3 regions of the Paenibacillus sp. 8b26 genome follow, and region 1 is predicted to be linked to each of the others. Evidence: predicted binding sites of a transcription regulator. Region 1 holds the regulator's gene; each other region holds the start of a gene.
The links. Region 1 encodes NrdR, which represses ribonucleotide reductase genes. Its sites were predicted from a motif close to AACACNATATATNGTGTT; they were not measured.

Region 1 (5,269 bases):
CAAACCAGAGCTCACGTCCGAGACCTGTAACATTAAACCCTGGATTCAGAGCGTTAACACTGATCCCCGTTCCAGTCCATTGACGTGCCAGTTCACCAGTAAACATAATGTTATACAGCTTGGTTCTCCCATATATTGCAGATGAGCCTCTAGAAGTAAAAGGAGCTATATTGGTCAAATCCTCAGGGAGCTTAAGCTCGCCATGATTGCGTGAAGCCTCAGAAGCAACATTTACAATTCTGGCGCTTCCTGCATTTTTCAAGGAATACTGTAAGGTGTGCGTCAATAACCACGGTGCTAAATAATTCACAGCTATCATTTCTGCAAATCCCTCGGAGGTTACCCGTTGTTCGAATGCATGCAGTCCTGCATTATTCAAAAGCACATCTATTTTGGGGTATGCAGTTGAAATCTCGTTCCCCATACGTCTGACATCTTTCATTAAGGATAGATCCCCGAAAAAAAAGTCTACTTTTGTTGAGGGCACCATATCTTTTATAATTTTTTTAGTAGCTTCAGCGCGATCCTTGCTCCTGGCTGTCATGACAAGATGAGTACCACGTTTAGCCAATTCAATCGCAACGAGTTGCCCCAGACCACTCGTTCCGCCAGTTATTACAACAATCGGATTAGCCATCATGGTGATTCTCCTTTGTGCTGAATAGTCAATGTAATTGGCCGTTCATTGCTTTACTCCGTTAGACCCGTCTCAAGTTTTGACATGCAGCTGACGCAGCCATATACTTGATATAAATTAACTATATTATTTTGGTTGATATATGTCAAGTAATTGACTTGAATTATTTAATTTATCAATTAAGGTTAGGTGAAATAGGATGAATGATGATCGACACAAAAATACGCCAAGAGGACAACTGGAACTGGAACTCGGCGAGCAAATCAATGCCCTCATAAGCGCCTCACATGCGCTAAATGTCAAAACTGCAGCACGTTTCGATCCTTCAATACAACCTGCGGGTTTCCATATTATCCGTTGGCTGTACTCATATGGCCCAACAAGCGCCACTATGCTGGCGGAATCGACAGCTATGGATCGCAGTTCGGTTAGCCGTCTCGTCAAACAACTTGAGCTTTTGAGTTATGTGAAAAGGGAAACCTCCCCTGATGATCGTCGAGGAATACTTCTATCCCTCACTGAGCTTGGACAACAAAAGACGATTGATGCTCTAAAAGAGAAAGAATTTGTATTTTACGAACACATTTCAAGATGGGACGATGAACAACTTAAAAATTTTATCGGAATGCTCAGAGACTTTAACGGATTTGATCACAAGTAACAGGTCCATTGATCATGAGTGTTAAGGAATGTGATGTTTAGCTTCAAGAAGGAAGCCTATCTTCTTATAAGGCAAATTGGGAGGTGCTTAAGGTGAATGAACCCACATTGAAGAAGGCGATGGATACACTGGAGTTTCTAAGCCAAGATGGGGATGCGCGGCGTCTGTACGAAGAACGACAAAAATTTCTGCATGACGAGGCTTCTGCTCTTGAATGGGCTACGGAAAATTCCTCAAGCCAATTCAAATGTACTGTAGAGGTTAATTTGACCGCCTTTTAAAAAGCATGGGGTAAACTAAAACAAACGCCGTGCCCTCATTCAAGAGAACATGGCGTTTGTTTTTTATTAAGAAAGTAGGGCCTTCTGTGACCAAACGTGTGATCACAAGGGAAAGCAGAGCTGAATTCAAAACAAAAAAACGGCATCTCTGCCGTTTTTCTAAAGGATGGACTCTCAGGGACTCGAACCCTGGACCAATTGATTAAGAGTCAACTGCTCTACCAACTGAGCTAAGAGTCCATATTAAAATTTGGTGGAGCCTAGGGGGATCGAACCCCTGACCTCATCGCTGCCAGCGATGCGCTCTCCCAGCTGAGCTAAGGCCCCGTTTTATGTAATTTCAACATCTGTTTGAAGCGACTCCTATATCATATAAAATTTTCACCCCTGTGTCAATACTTTTATAAAAAAATATAACTTTCACACCATAAACCAAGACACAGTCAGCGATCAGTCGCTGGCTGTATCTTTGGATAACAGTGTTTTCAGTTCTTTCATAAACATGTTGATGTCTTTAAACTGCCGATAGACGGACGCAAAGCGTACATAGGCCACTTCATCAACAGGATAGAGCTGTTCCATGACCAGCTCGCCGATCTGCTGGCTGTCCACCTCTGTAGCGGCTGTGTTACGAATGGCGTTTTCCACCTGAGATACGATCATGTCCAGTTGCTCTACGGATACGGGACGCTTCTCGCAGGCCCGAATGAGACCACGCAGCATTTTATCACGGCTGAACTCTTCACGACTGCCATCCTTTTTAATGACCATGAGCGGAGTCTCCTCCACCATTTCAAAGGTGGTAAAACGCCTAGCACATTGCTCGCATTCGCGACGGCGACGGATGGACTTGTTGTCATTCGCAGGCCGCGAGTCCAGTACCTTTGTTCCATTGTAGGCACAGTACGGGCATTTCATAAATTCATCACTTCCTTTTTCCAATAAATTCTCTATACTTTTTTCGTAATAATTTTGTCAAAACGGTTCATAATATGTTTACCAAGTCGCGAGGAGGTGAACAACAATGGCACAAGGAAACAATGGCAACTCCAACAACCTGGTAGTCAGCAGATCCACCGGCGCTCTGGAGCAAATGAAATTTGAAATCGCTCAAGAGCTGGGTATCAGCATTCCTCAAGATGGATACCAAGGTAACATGACTTCCTATGAGAACGGTTCGATCGGGGGCTACATCACAAAACGCCTCGTAACGATCGCCGAACAACAATTGGCAGGTCAATACCAATAATCGCGGTAATAATGCAAAAATAACAAGAAAAAGTGTACGGATGGGCTGCTAAAAACAGCCTGTCCTGCGCTTTTTTTCATTTTAATGCCATCAGGCTCATTGTGTCATGTACATATTTACACACAACCTCGCCATCCGTTAAAACTGATTATAAATTTTCGTGTATTGTCTGTAGTAGTAAATAACCCGTTGTACATAATGTCGCGTCTCGCCAAAAGGGATTTGCTTGATGGATTCTTCTTTCCCATCCCATACGCCCTTGTCGAGCCACTCCTGCACTTTACCGGGGCCTGCGTTGTAAGCCGCAACGGTAGCTACCGGATTATCCTTAAATTTCACCGACAGGTTATGCACATACCAGGTTCCAAGTTCAATATTGGTGCCCGGCTCGTGCTTGACGCTATCCAGCGGAACCTTTTGGATTTGAGCGCTATCCATAATCCAATTCGCAGTATCGGGCATGATTTGCATGAGTCCCAGTGCACCCTTGTGCGACTGCTTGCTGGTCTTAAAGTTCGTCTCAACACGGATAATGGACGCCACCAAAAACGGGTCCACTTCATACGTCTGCGAATATTGCCGAATCTCATCCTTATATTGAATCGGATAGAACCACGACATCCAGTTTGAATTAAAAAACAGAATCAAGACAAACCCGACAAACAAAGTCAGCAGGACTCTTTTTTTGCGCAAAATATTCATGCAAGTCCCTTTCGCTGCCAGAATTGATCAATTTGCTGTTTTGTTTCGGCCTGTGTTCCGCTATTGTCGATGACGATATCGGCCAGGCTTCTTTTGTGTTCAATATCCATTTGCGAAGACAACCGAAGTCCTGCTTGTTCCTCGGTCAATCCGTCTCTGAGTATCAGACGCTGGAGCTGCACATCCCGTGGTACGTATACCACCATAATTTTATCGTACAAGCCCTCTAATCCGGACTCATACAGTAGCGGGATATCTGCCAGAACGAGCTTGTCCGGATGTTCGCGCTCGTAAGATTCCATGCGCGTGCGCATTTCCTCACGAATCGCGGGATGTGTAATATCATTAAGCGCCTGCCGCTGGACAGGGTCCCCAAATACAATCTCGCCCAGCTTTTTGCGGTGCAGAGTTCCGTCACTGTTCATCACAGCTTGTCCAAAATGCTGTATGACCGCCGCCAGCACCGGATGCCCCGGAAGCATCACTTCCCGGGCAATGGCATCTGCGTCGATCAGCAGCGCACCCTTGGCGACCAGTAGAGCCGACACGGTGCTTTTACCGGTAGCAATACCTCCGGTTAATCCGATATTCATGCTCTTTCACCTCATAACAGCTTCAATATGCCCATCATAATCAGTAATAATGCCGGTAACACACCCAGCGCCTTCATAAATCGAAATGCCGACAGACAGAAACCTGCTTTCATACCCGCAATCAAAAATGTTCCGCTGAATAACGCAATAGCCAGCGCGGTAGCAAGTGGCTGGAAGCCCAGCATAGCTGCTCCCAATCCTGCACCGAACGCATCAACCGATAAAGCGATACCTAACCAAACCGCCTCCATAGCGGAGATACTGCCCGAACGGTCCATATCCGCAGCAGACGGACTTCGGAGAATCCGAATAACAAGACCCCATTTGCGGAATTCCAACGAAAATACGGTCCGTTCCTCTTGTACTTCTTCAGATTTCTCCCCTGCCAGAACATTACTGTTCTCAGGATCGGGCTCATCAATCAGATCCTCCTTGCGATGCAAGGATTGATACAAAGAGTAGCAGCCAATTCCAATCAGGATAACAGCGCCAAAAACGGTCGTATATACAGGAGACAGAACCTGGGACAACAATGCGCCTAGCTGCATGGATATGCCAATGACCAAACCTGAACATACTGAAATGATGACAATGGATAGCAGTGGAATTTTCATTTTGCGCAGCCCATACGTAACACCGACTCCAAAACTGTCCAGACTTAGTGCAAATGCCAACAGCAGCAGGGCTCCCCAATGATTAGCCACTCCAATTCCCTCCCATTGCGAGGGCAGGGCCTTAAAGCAGCCGGAACCCTTCGCAGTATTGGTACTTGGAATCAATATATGAGAGGTATGGGCTTTGGGTGACTGTACCTGCTTAGCGCAGAGGCTGGCAGACCGGACAATGATGTGTACCACGTCCGGCTACGACGGATTTTTCGATCAATGTACCACAGTTAACACAAGGCTTAACGCTGCGTCCGTAGATTTGCAATTGATGCTGGAAGTCGCCCGATTCACCCTGTCCGTTGACGAATGATTTGATGGACGAGCCTCCGACCAAAATCGACGCGCTCAGTGTGGAGATAATAGCTTCGTGCAGCACACGAAACTGGTTATCATCCAAACTTTTGGCCGGCTGTGCCGGATGTATACCCGCCTTAAACAACGACTCATCCACATAAATATTCCCGATGCCCACGACATA
Region 2 (5,269 bases), 210 kb from region 1:
GCACTTTGAACTGATCCATTTGATACGCGGATTTATAAAAGAACACATTATCTCTTTGCAAGTAAGGCATTGGATAATAGGTCGTCGAATTCGCATAGGTACGTGTTTCAATTTGTTCCACGATTGGCATCACGCTGGACGTCGCATTTTGAATATATGAAATGCTGGCCGTCGGCGCAATCGCCATACGGTACGCGTGATACAGGCCGTTCTTCTGCACGTCTGCTTTCAGCTTGTCCCAATCCTCGGGAGAAGGAATATAGATGCCGTTGAACAGCTCTTGTACGCGTGCCGTTGTCGGACGGTAATCGGTATTCAGATAACGGTCAAAATACACCCCAGTCGCATAATCCGATTCCTCAAAGCCATAAAAGCTTTGTCCGGCCGCTTGGGCGATTTCCATGCTTTTCTCCAAAGAGTGATAGTTCATCGTCATGAAGAAGGTACGGACAAAATCCTTCGCTTCGTTGCTTTCATAAGCAATTTTGTTCTTGGCAAGGTAGCCGTGCAGGTTCATGACACCCAGACCGACAGAATGCATTTCACGGTTTGCCTTGGCAACACCCGGCGCGTTCGCGACTTGGGTCATATCGCTGACCGAGGTTAGGGCAATCATCCCCTCGTGAACGGATTCGCGGATTTTGCCATGCTCCATCACATTTACAATGTTGAGAGAAGCCAGATTACAGCTGATATCCCGACGGATTGTATCCTGTTGGCCGTAATCTGTAATTTCAGAGGTTTCCTGTAATTGAAAAATTTCTGTGCACAGGTTTGACATTTTAACCTGGCCCACGTTTTTAAGAGCATGTGCCTGATTCGCGTTACTTTTGTTCATCATGTATGGATAGCCTGATTCCAACTGGATCATGGCAATTTTGGTCAGCATGTCACGCGCGCTCATCGCTACCTTTTTCTTCACCCGGTCGTCAGCGAGCAGTGTATCGTACATTTCATCCAGATCCATATCGTCCAGATGGGTACCGTAGGCCTTGTATACACTGTAAGGAGCGAATACATGCAACGGCTCATTATCCTGAGCCAGCTTATAAAAGCGGTTCGGTACAATCAGTCCGATGGAGAGTGTCTTCAGGCGCACTCTTTCGTCGGCATTGATTTTTTTACTATCCAGGAACTCCAGTACATCCCATCCGAAAATGTTGTAGTATGCTGCGCCGGAACCTTTACGTTGACCCATCTGATCCGCGTAGGAGAAGCCGTCCTCCATCAGCTTCAGCACAGGCATAATTCCTTTAGCCGCGCCTTCTACACCTTTGATCGCCTCACCGCGTGACCGCAGTTTCGACAGGTTGACCGCGACACCGCCGCCGATTTTGGACAACTGCATGCAAGTGTTCAGCACGTAGTTGATCGAGTTGAGGGAGTCGTCCATTTCGAGCAGGAAGCATGATACCAGTTCTCCACGACGGCTTTTGCCTGCATTCAGGAAGGTTGGCGTAGCCGGCTGGAGACGCTGCTCCATCATCGAGCGGGACAATAGGCGCGCCGTATCGGCGTTACCGCGTCCCAAATGCAGGGCGACGACCGCCACCCGGTCAGGGTAGTGCTCCAGATAAACCTTACGGTCATTACTCTTCACTGCATAATCCGTATAAAACTTGGATGCTGCCATATAGGAAGGAAATTTAAAATTATAACTATGAGTGATATGGAAAATATCCTTAATTTCGTCAGCTGTATAGCTACTATAGAAATTTTCGTAATAATCATTCTCAATCATGTAGAGCACTTTAGCCGCTGTATCCGCAAACTTCAAGCTCCGTTCTTCGACTTCCTTCATAAATTCGTCTACAGCCTCTTGGTCCTTTTCCAATTGGAAAAAGCCATCTGTATCGCGTTTCATCAACATGTTGTTCAGTTCAATATGCCGCAACTCGGCTCACCTCCTGTTTGAAACGCTCTACATCGCCGAACGTTCCAGATAATTCAAATTTACTGATGACAGGCACGTTATAATGGTCGGAGATCAAATCCGCGCTTTTGGCAAAGCTCTCGCCCCAGTTACGGTTGCCGCTGGCAGCCACACCCACGAGGTTTTGAGCATTTTTTTGCAAAAAGGAAGATACCTTCTCAGGTATCTGTCCAAACCCCGTTGTATATGTAATGAGTACGTATGGTTCCTCTATAGTCATTTGCTCCTGGATTTGGACCGCCGGAAGCTTGAGCTTCCCGATAAATCTTTTTACATTGCCGGTCTTGGAATCATAAGCAATCAGCATTGTATTCATCCTCCTTGACATTTGGCAAAACGGCATCTGCCCAAGGCTCGAAATCCTGTAAAGATTCGCAAACCCTTGCTGGCTGTGCTTCGCCAAAATTTTAACGCCTATTTATATCGGTACTTCCATATCTGTATTTTCAAGATATATGTGTAAAATACGCGTTATACACTATATTTAGAGTACGATTTCTATTTTATATCTATATATAGGTGAGGTCAATCACTTTTAAAAGGTTGGGCACAAGGATTGGGGGCAAGTCCAAGCGGGGTGCGGGATAAGCGGAATAACTTTTTTTTCGTGCGAATTTTACAAATGTACTGGAGTTTTGAAGGACGAAGATGTACGATTTGTCAATAGGAGATACTGTGCTAAATCTACCTTTTACTGTAGGGGGAATATGAATGATGGGAAATGGATTTATGGATTCAGGGTCGTTTGATGCCATACTAGGTATACCCATACATAACCGAAGGGAAGATGTACTATGCCGCATATTATTGGGGAACGCATCGTGCTGAGAGAGTATCGTCAGGAGGATATACCGGAAATACGAAAATGGGTCAATGACCCGGATATTACATGCGGTTTGAGCGATGTTTTTACTTATCCTCATTCTCAGACGAATAGCGAAGCCTACGTACTGAAGGGCTTTGTTATTGCGCATAAAGACACGCTGGATTATATCGGACAACTGGATTTATTTAAAATCAACTGGTTGAATCGGCACGCCACGCTCGGCATTGTGATTGGGCGCGATGATAACCTGGGCAAAGGCTACGGACGTGAAGCGATCCGGCTATTACAGAAATTTGTATTTCATACACTGAACCTGAATCGACTGGAGCTGGAGGTCTATGCATACAACGAGCGTGCATATCGCTGCTATCTGGCCTGCGGCTTCAAGGAGGAAGGTCGGCTGCGGCAAAAGCTGTTCAGGGAAGGACAATACTATGACATCATTCAGATAGGGATTTTGCGAAGTGAGTATGAGGCTGCGGAGCAAACGACGGAATCTTCGCAGAACGTGTAGGGAAACAGACAGTCATCATCGTGTCATGTATATATGGAACGAAACAGAACGTTCAATGTAAAAGGGCTGAACAGCATTAGGCTGTCAGCCCTGTAATCTTTCATACATATAAGCCAAACTCGAACTATAAGCTGACTTTAAAAAAATAAGCATCAAAACGGAGTAGGCGGAATGGTGCTGTACAAGCGAAGCGGTCGCTTTTGTCCCCGGATTTCTATCCTAGTTATATGATTATTCAAGGAACCTGGGGGCGGTGGCGATGGCAAGCACCATCCGACTGCGTAGTGGCACGATAGGTAACTTTTAAGTTCAGCTTATTTGATCGTTATTTTTCCCCGTTCCACAGCTTGAGCCTATTTTGGATCAGACCGGTGTAGATTTCTTCAGCCTTCGGCACACCTGCCTGATCCAGCTCTTGGAGCATGCGGTCATAGACAGCATCAAATTGATCCGGCTTGGCGAGTACAGCTTCGGGAATCCGTTTGCGCACAATGTCCTGCGACTTCTGATAAATGACATTGTAGTTTGTATTGGTCGGGACGGGCATGTTGTAGGCGGCGCCCCATTCTTTTACCGGAAAATCCTTCTCGTTCGGGAACAGGTCCTTCCACGTTCGAGCATTGTATGCTTGCAGGGATTTTTTTTCGGCCGGGCTGTAATTTTCGGTAATCATCTCCGGATAGTTCGTCGTATAGTAGTTGCCGGAAGGGTCCTTGATGCCGTCACCGTAATGCGGCCCCCATATCCAGTACAAACCGATGCCTGACTCTCTCGTAAAAGCGGAATTATCGGTGTTTTTACGTTGCTGCACATCGGCCGGAATAACTCGTTTGCCGTTCTCTACATTGTAATGCTGGCCTTCGATTCCCCAGTTGCGCAAAATTTGTCCTTCGTCGGAGGCCAGAAAATCCAGAAACTTGATGGCACGCACGGGATTTTTGCACGAGGTTGTAATTCCGATCCCGTATGCAGCATCAAACCCGAGCGGCTGGAGGGAATGGTCCTCGTATTTCTCGCTTAACGTAACCGGGAAATGCGCGTAGGTAAATTCATCCTTGCCCGACGCTTTGAGTGCGTTTTCGGCATCCTGATAGTTCCATTTCTGATCGATGAGTCCAATTACACGGCCTGCGGCGATTTTGGACTTGTATTGATCGCTTTTTTGCACAAATGTGTCCTTATCCAGCAGTCCTTCGTTGTACATGTGATTCAGCCAGCGAAAATATTCCCGTTCTTCCGGGCGTTTGTAGTGGAGAATGGCTTTATGCGTCTTGGGGTCGATATAATACTCTCCATCATCCGGTCCGCCTGTAGCGGTAACTGCCGGATTGGTTACGGTAATTTGAATTTTCCAATCTTCGGCATCAAGGGAGAGGGGGATGGTAGGCTGACCGTTAGTGGTGGGGTATTTGGCGACATAGTCCTTGAGCGCTTTTTCAAAATCCTGAACAGTGCGGATTTTCGGATAGCCGAGCTTCTCAAGTGCCTGATGCTGGATTTCGAACCCGGCTTGTGCGTCAAATGCGATGTGATCTACACCCAAATTGGTTGGGATCGTATAGATGGCAGGGTCGTCATGGCTATATTTAATACGGTTAAAATAATCTCCGTACACTTTCTTGATATTGGGGCCGTATTTGTCAATCAGGTCGGTTAAGTCAATGAGTGCCTCGGCATCGACCAGCTTACCGACATCGCTTTTGGGGTAGACCAGGTCAGGATACTCTCCGCTGGCAGCCATCAAAGCAAACTTTTCCTCACTCCGGCCATTGACGGCATGTTCCCCGTTCAGTGTGACGCCCGTTTTTTTGATGATTTCCTGCCCGACTGCATCCTTCATATTATTCCAGTTGGAGCTGGCGTCACCACCAAAAAAAGTAAGTGTAACAGGACTGGTGTCATCGGGATTTTCCTTTTCTGCCGTACCGCCTGTTCCGTTCGCGCAGCCCGTTGTCACGAGCAGCAGCAAAGCTAGGAGCAGGATGGAGCCTTGTCG
Region 3 (5,269 bases), 2.5 Mb from region 1:
TATAATCACCTGTCAGATATCCGGTTACCCGGCGCAAGCGCTGAAAATGCGTATGTTCCTCATCAGCACCGCAATGGGGACAGCTTGTCCCGATAATGCCCTCGTAGCCGCATTCCGGGCAGCGATCTACGGGATGATTGATGGAGAAGTACCCAATGTTTTGATGAAGCGCATATTGTACAATTTTAAGAAACGCCTCCGGGTTATTCCGCGCATTGCCATCCAGCTCAATGTACGAAATCGCGCCAGCGTTGCACAGGTTATGAAATGGGGCTTCGAGGCTGATTTTACGGGCAGCCGGAAGCGTGTAATACACAGGAATGTGAAAAGAATTCGTGTAATATTCACGATCATTCACATCGGGAATGACACCGAAATCCCGCTGATCCAGCAACGTGAATTTACCGGACAGACCCTCGGCAGGCGTAGCGAACAGCGTAATGTTCAGGTTATGCAATTCACTCATCCGATCGCAGTAGACACGCATGGAAGCTATGATTCGCTGCGCCTCGCGGTATACAGCGTCATCCTCCCCGTGGTGTTTGCCGTACAGTGCCTTCATGCACTCAGCCAACCCGATAAACCCGACCGACAGCGTACCATGCTTCAGTACGTTACCCACCTGTTCATCCGGCTCCAGCTTTTCTCCGCCTTCCCATACCCCTTCGCGCATCATAAAGTCTGAGGCCTTGGCCGGCTGGCTGGTCTGTATATGGTAGCGATGCATCAGTCCGTCCACGGCAATACGCAAAACCTCTTCCAGTCTGGTATCAAAGCCATCCCGGTCAGGTGCCTTGCGCTTGCCTGTGCAAATGCCGTATTCAATGCCAAGACGCACCAGATTAATCGTATTGAATGAGAGATTACCCTTGCCGCTCTGACAGTTTCTGCCAAAACGGTCAGCAATGGTGCGGGTGCGGCAGCCCATCGTCGCAATAATGGTATCCGGATCATCTGCGCGGTAATAGGGCAGGTTGAAGGTAGCATCCACATTGACAAAATTGGGATACATACGTTTGCTGGAGCATTCTACTGCCCGCAGGAACAAGTCATAGTTGATATCCCCTTCTGCCTGATTAATTCCTTTTTTGCATTGGAAAATATGCTGTGGGAAAATAGGGGTTTCCCCGCTGCCCAAGCCGCGAATAGTGGCCTCCAGCAATGATTGCGTAACAAGCCGCCCTTCAGCAGAAGTGCACATACCGTAATTCAGTGATGTGAACGGAATTTGCCCGCCTGCCCGACTGCTCATGGTATTCAGGTTATGAATAAGGGATTCGGCGGCCTGCCGGGTTTCCGTCTCTGTTTCTTCCCGTGCAAATGCGTATGAACGAGGGCATGCCTCCTGTAATAGGCTGTTGGCTAAATGTAATTCGTCATCAGGCAGAGCGGGCTCTATTTCTTCTCCGAACAGGCGGAGTCCCTTACGCAGATGCTTGCGGAAAGACCGGGCCACGAATGGAGCGAGATCCCAATCTATTTTATTAGCAGAAACGCCTCCAAATTGGCTGTTTTGCTGAGACTGGAATATGATTGCCACCAGTGCCATAGCAGACATAATGGTTTGCGGTGTGCGCACAGAGCCGTTGCCTGTATTAAAACCGTCTTGCAACAAGCGACCAAAAGGAATAAAGATACAGTTCGTAGTCCCGAGCGCATATTGGTCCAAATCGTGAACATATACATATCCACGGTCAATCGCGTCCGTCAGTTCAGACGGAAGCACACGTAGGCGTGCATACCACTTGGCGTACTCGGAACCGAGCTTGCTCATTTTGCCGCTGAACGATTCTCCATTCAAATTTGCATTCTCCCGTAGCATGTCCAAATCCTGTGCCCCAATGACCCGTTCGCCGATGTCATATAATTGATGTTCCTCCAACACCTTCATCGCAAAACCCTCCATATAGTAAAATATATATTATTCTCCCAAAAACAACATATTGACGATATCGTGTACTAACCAATTGTTTCAGTCTATATATTGTATATATGGATGGATGGAGCGTATGTGACTATTGTCACGTCGATAGGGAGGAGAACGCACAAAAAAGTCAGGTGAAAGTTAGGAACACATCAACAAATACGCTCCTTATTCTACACCTGACGATCGAATATTTGACAGAAAACAATAGGATGGAAATCCATTGGATCTGAGTATTTTTTGTAATAAATTACTGAATAATTTAAAGCAGCTTTTTCAGTTGGGACACCCGGCCTTGTGAGATATCGAGCATTTCGGCATATACCTTTTGCGGCAGGTTGGGATGTTCCTGAATCAGCTTTCGGAGCTTTTTTACCATTTCTCCTTGCTGGACTCTGGATTGCTTGGGCTGCCAGGTTGTATGGTTACGAACCGGCTTGGTATGTTCTTGAGCCTGGATGGCTTCGGTGCTAGTGGGATGTACATGTTCCTCTGTCTTTAATACCTGAATGCAATCGGCGCAAATAAAGCTATCACGAAAATAAGTCAAATGATCAACTGCGCCGCAAAATTTGCAGGATACACCTGTATATTTCCTTAATACAAATCCTTCTTCATTCACGAAAAATTCGAGCGAATCACCAATATTGATATCCATCGTGGTGCGCATTTCCTTGGGAAGCACGATTCGCCCCAATTGATCCAGAGGCCGTGTCATTCCGGTATTTTTCATAAACCTTTCCTCCTTCGATTGTATATCCTGATTATACCAAAAAATATTATTTTTTGCTTTGTTTATTGAAGAAAATATACAATTTTTTTATGCATTTATCATATACCTTCACATGTATCGCCGGGGGCAGAAGATGGTTTATAATATAAATATCGACTGTTGGAGTAAGAGGCTGTGAAGTATCGTGGCCTCTCCCTAATCCGGTAAGTGCTTTACCGCCTACAGTTGAACATTTTTCAGGGTTTTAGAATTCTTTGAAATGATCTCAACTTGTAAGGAAGATGACTATGAAAAGCAACAAAATCTCAATGAAGGAAATTGCACAATTAAGTGGAGTTTCTGTAGCAACCGTTTCCAGGGTCATCAATGAGAACGGGCGTTATTCGGATGAAACCCGTCAAAGAGTGATGGACATTATAAGTAAGTATCAATACGAGACGAACAGTATTGCGAAAAGCTTGCGTATGAACAAATCACAGACAATCGGTGTGCTGGTGCCCGACATTAACAACGAATTCTTTTCGGTGATCGTACAGGAAATTGAAAGGTTTTTTTTCGATCTGGGCTATTCGACGATTATTTGCAACACAGCCAAGAGCGCCGAAAAAGAAAAAGAATATTTGAAAATATTGGACAGTAAAATGGTCGATGGTCTGGTTTGTATATCTGGTCAGGAGGAAGTGCTGACAGATGTATTAAAACGGAAGATACCTATTGTATGTATTGACCGCCGTCCAAAGATTGACTCTAACGTTGCTTTTATAGCATCTGATCACTATGCTGGCGGGTTTATGGCAACCGAAGAGCTCATTCAAAAAGGGTGTCGTCGCATTTTGGTACTCACTAAACAGCAAAACCTTTCATCCGTGAATGAACGTTTGAACGGGTTTAGTGATGCGATGTTAAAGCACAATCTCATGCTAGGTAAAGAGCAATATGTTGCTATTCATAGCGATCATAACAACCTGGATGCAGCTAAACAAAAGGTGCAGCAGTTGATTGAAAACAAGATGAAGTTTGACGGTATTTTTGCTACCAATGACTGGCTGGGACTGGGTGCCTTGCTTGCTTTGCAGGAAAATGGGATACAAGTTCCCGACGAGGTTAAAATTGTGGGCTTTGACAATGACACGATTTCCAAGTACTGCAATCCTCCTTTGACGACCATCAATCAGGATAAGGCTGCTTTGGCAGATAAGGCCTGCGGCATTTTGCTGGAGATGATTGAAGGGAAGACGCCAAGTGGTGAGCAGCAGCAATTGTTGCCGGTTAGTTTGGTGGAAAGACAGACAACTTAATGGAGATCAAGATCAAGTAATGACATGAGTGATAGAAGGAGTGCTTCGGCGTTGTTGCTGGGGTCCTCCTTTTTCGTTATGATATATTAAAACGCTTTCATACACCTTTTCATCATATTTTGATTGGGATAAGGAGATGACGGATATGAGTCATGAAACAACGGATTTAGAATATCTTTTTCAAAATCCGAAGCTTCATCTGGACGAACGTGTACGGGATTTGGTGTCTCGGCTAACCTTGGAGGAAAAGATTGAATCCATGCTGCAATATCAGCCTGCCATTGAACGATTGGGAGTCCCCGCCTACAAGCATGGTACGGAAGCAGCACATGGTATAGCCTGGTTGGGAGAGGCGACTTCATTTCCGCAACCTGTGGGGTTGGCTTGCACGTGGGATACGGAACTGATGCGACAAGTCGGCTCGGTTATTTCGGATGAAGCGCGTGTATACTACCGCCGTGACCCGGCGCTAAACGGACTGACGTTATGGGCACCAACCGTAGATATGGAGCGTGATCCGCGCTGGGGGCGTAATGAGGAAGCGTATGGAGAAGACCCGTATTTGACGGGAGAACTGGCAAAGGAATTGGTCAAAGGCATACAGGGTGATCATCCGGTATATTTGAAAGCGGGTGCGACATTAAAGCATTTCCTCGGAAACAATAACGAGGTGGACCGGGGAAGTGATTCCTCCAGCATAGACCCGCGAAACCTGCGTGAATACTATCTGAAAGCCTTTGAGAAGCCTTTTACGGAAGGCAAAGCCCAGTCCATGATGACCTCTTATAACCTGATTAATGGGACACCTGCTACGTTGTATCACGGTGTTAACGATATTGTCAGGGACGAATGGGGAATGGACGGCTTTGTGGTCAGTGATGCCGGTGATGTGATGGGGATCGTAAAGAATCATCAGTATTATGACTCCCACACGCCGGGTGTGGCTGAATCTATTCGCGCGGGGATCGACAGCATTACGGATGATGCGGATTTGTCCAAGCAGGCCATTCGTGATGCTTTGGCGCAAGGAACCCTGCAAGAAACGGATCTGGATCAGGCGTTGTTCCATACATTTCGTGTTCGCTTTCGTCTGGGGGAATTTGATCCGGCGACAGACAATCCCTATGCCTTGATCGGGGAAGAGGCCCTGATGACAGAGCAAGCCCGTGAACTGTCCTTGCGTGCAGCGAGGGAGCAGATCGTATTACTGAAAAATGAGCACAAGCTCCTGCCGCTGGACCCTATGGGGTGCGGCAAGGTGGCGGTGATCGGGGCACTCGGCAATGAGGTATACCGCGACTGGTATTCCGGTAC

Region 2: the regulator NrdR is predicted to act here: its motif matches at 2,408-2,425, upstream of nrdI (class Ib ribonucleoside-diphosphate reductase assembly flavoprotein NrdI).
Region 3: the regulator NrdR is predicted to act here: its motif matches at 1,974-1,991, upstream of ACQ4MX_RS17115 (anaerobic ribonucleoside triphosphate reductase).

What each region holds. Positions count from the first base shown of each region.
Region 1 covers NZ_CP192445.1:1,223,461-1,228,729, forward strand. Annotated here, with positions in the region: gene ACQ4MX_RS05305 (SDR family NAD(P)-dependent oxidoreductase) at 1-640, opposite strand, end outside; gene ACQ4MX_RS05310 (MarR family winged helix-turn-helix transcriptional regulator) at 837-1,298, shown strand; gene ACQ4MX_RS05315 (hypothetical protein) at 1,391-1,579, shown strand; tRNA gene ACQ4MX_RS05320 (tRNA-Lys) at 1,747-1,819, opposite strand; tRNA gene ACQ4MX_RS05325 (tRNA-Ala) at 1,831-1,906, opposite strand; gene nrdR (transcriptional regulator NrdR) at 2,030-2,497, opposite strand; gene ACQ4MX_RS05335 (alpha/beta-type small acid-soluble spore protein) at 2,604-2,828, shown strand; gene ACQ4MX_RS05340 (lytic transglycosylase domain-containing protein) at 2,967-3,530, opposite strand; gene coaE (dephospho-CoA kinase) at 3,527-4,123, opposite strand; gene ytaF (sporulation membrane protein YtaF) at 4,135-4,827, opposite strand; gene mutM (DNA-formamidopyrimidine glycosylase) at 4,940-5,269, opposite strand, start outside.
Region 2 covers NZ_CP192445.1:1,009,225-1,014,493, reverse strand. Annotated here, with positions in the region: gene nrdE (class 1b ribonucleoside-diphosphate reductase subunit alpha) at 1-1,894, opposite strand, end outside; gene nrdI (class Ib ribonucleoside-diphosphate reductase assembly flavoprotein NrdI) at 1,881-2,240, opposite strand; gene ACQ4MX_RS04310 (GNAT family N-acetyltransferase) at 2,728-3,273, shown strand; gene ACQ4MX_RS04305 (ABC transporter substrate-binding protein) at 3,599-5,269, opposite strand, start outside.
Region 3 covers NZ_CP192445.1:3,715,999-3,721,267, forward strand. Annotated here, with positions in the region: gene ACQ4MX_RS17115 (anaerobic ribonucleoside triphosphate reductase) at 1-1,891, opposite strand, end outside; gene ACQ4MX_RS17120 (AbrB/MazE/SpoVT family DNA-binding domain-containing protein) at 2,187-2,657, opposite strand; gene ACQ4MX_RS17125 (LacI family DNA-binding transcriptional regulator) at 2,945-3,955, shown strand; gene ACQ4MX_RS17130 (glycoside hydrolase family 3 C-terminal domain-containing protein) at 4,101-5,269, shown strand, end outside.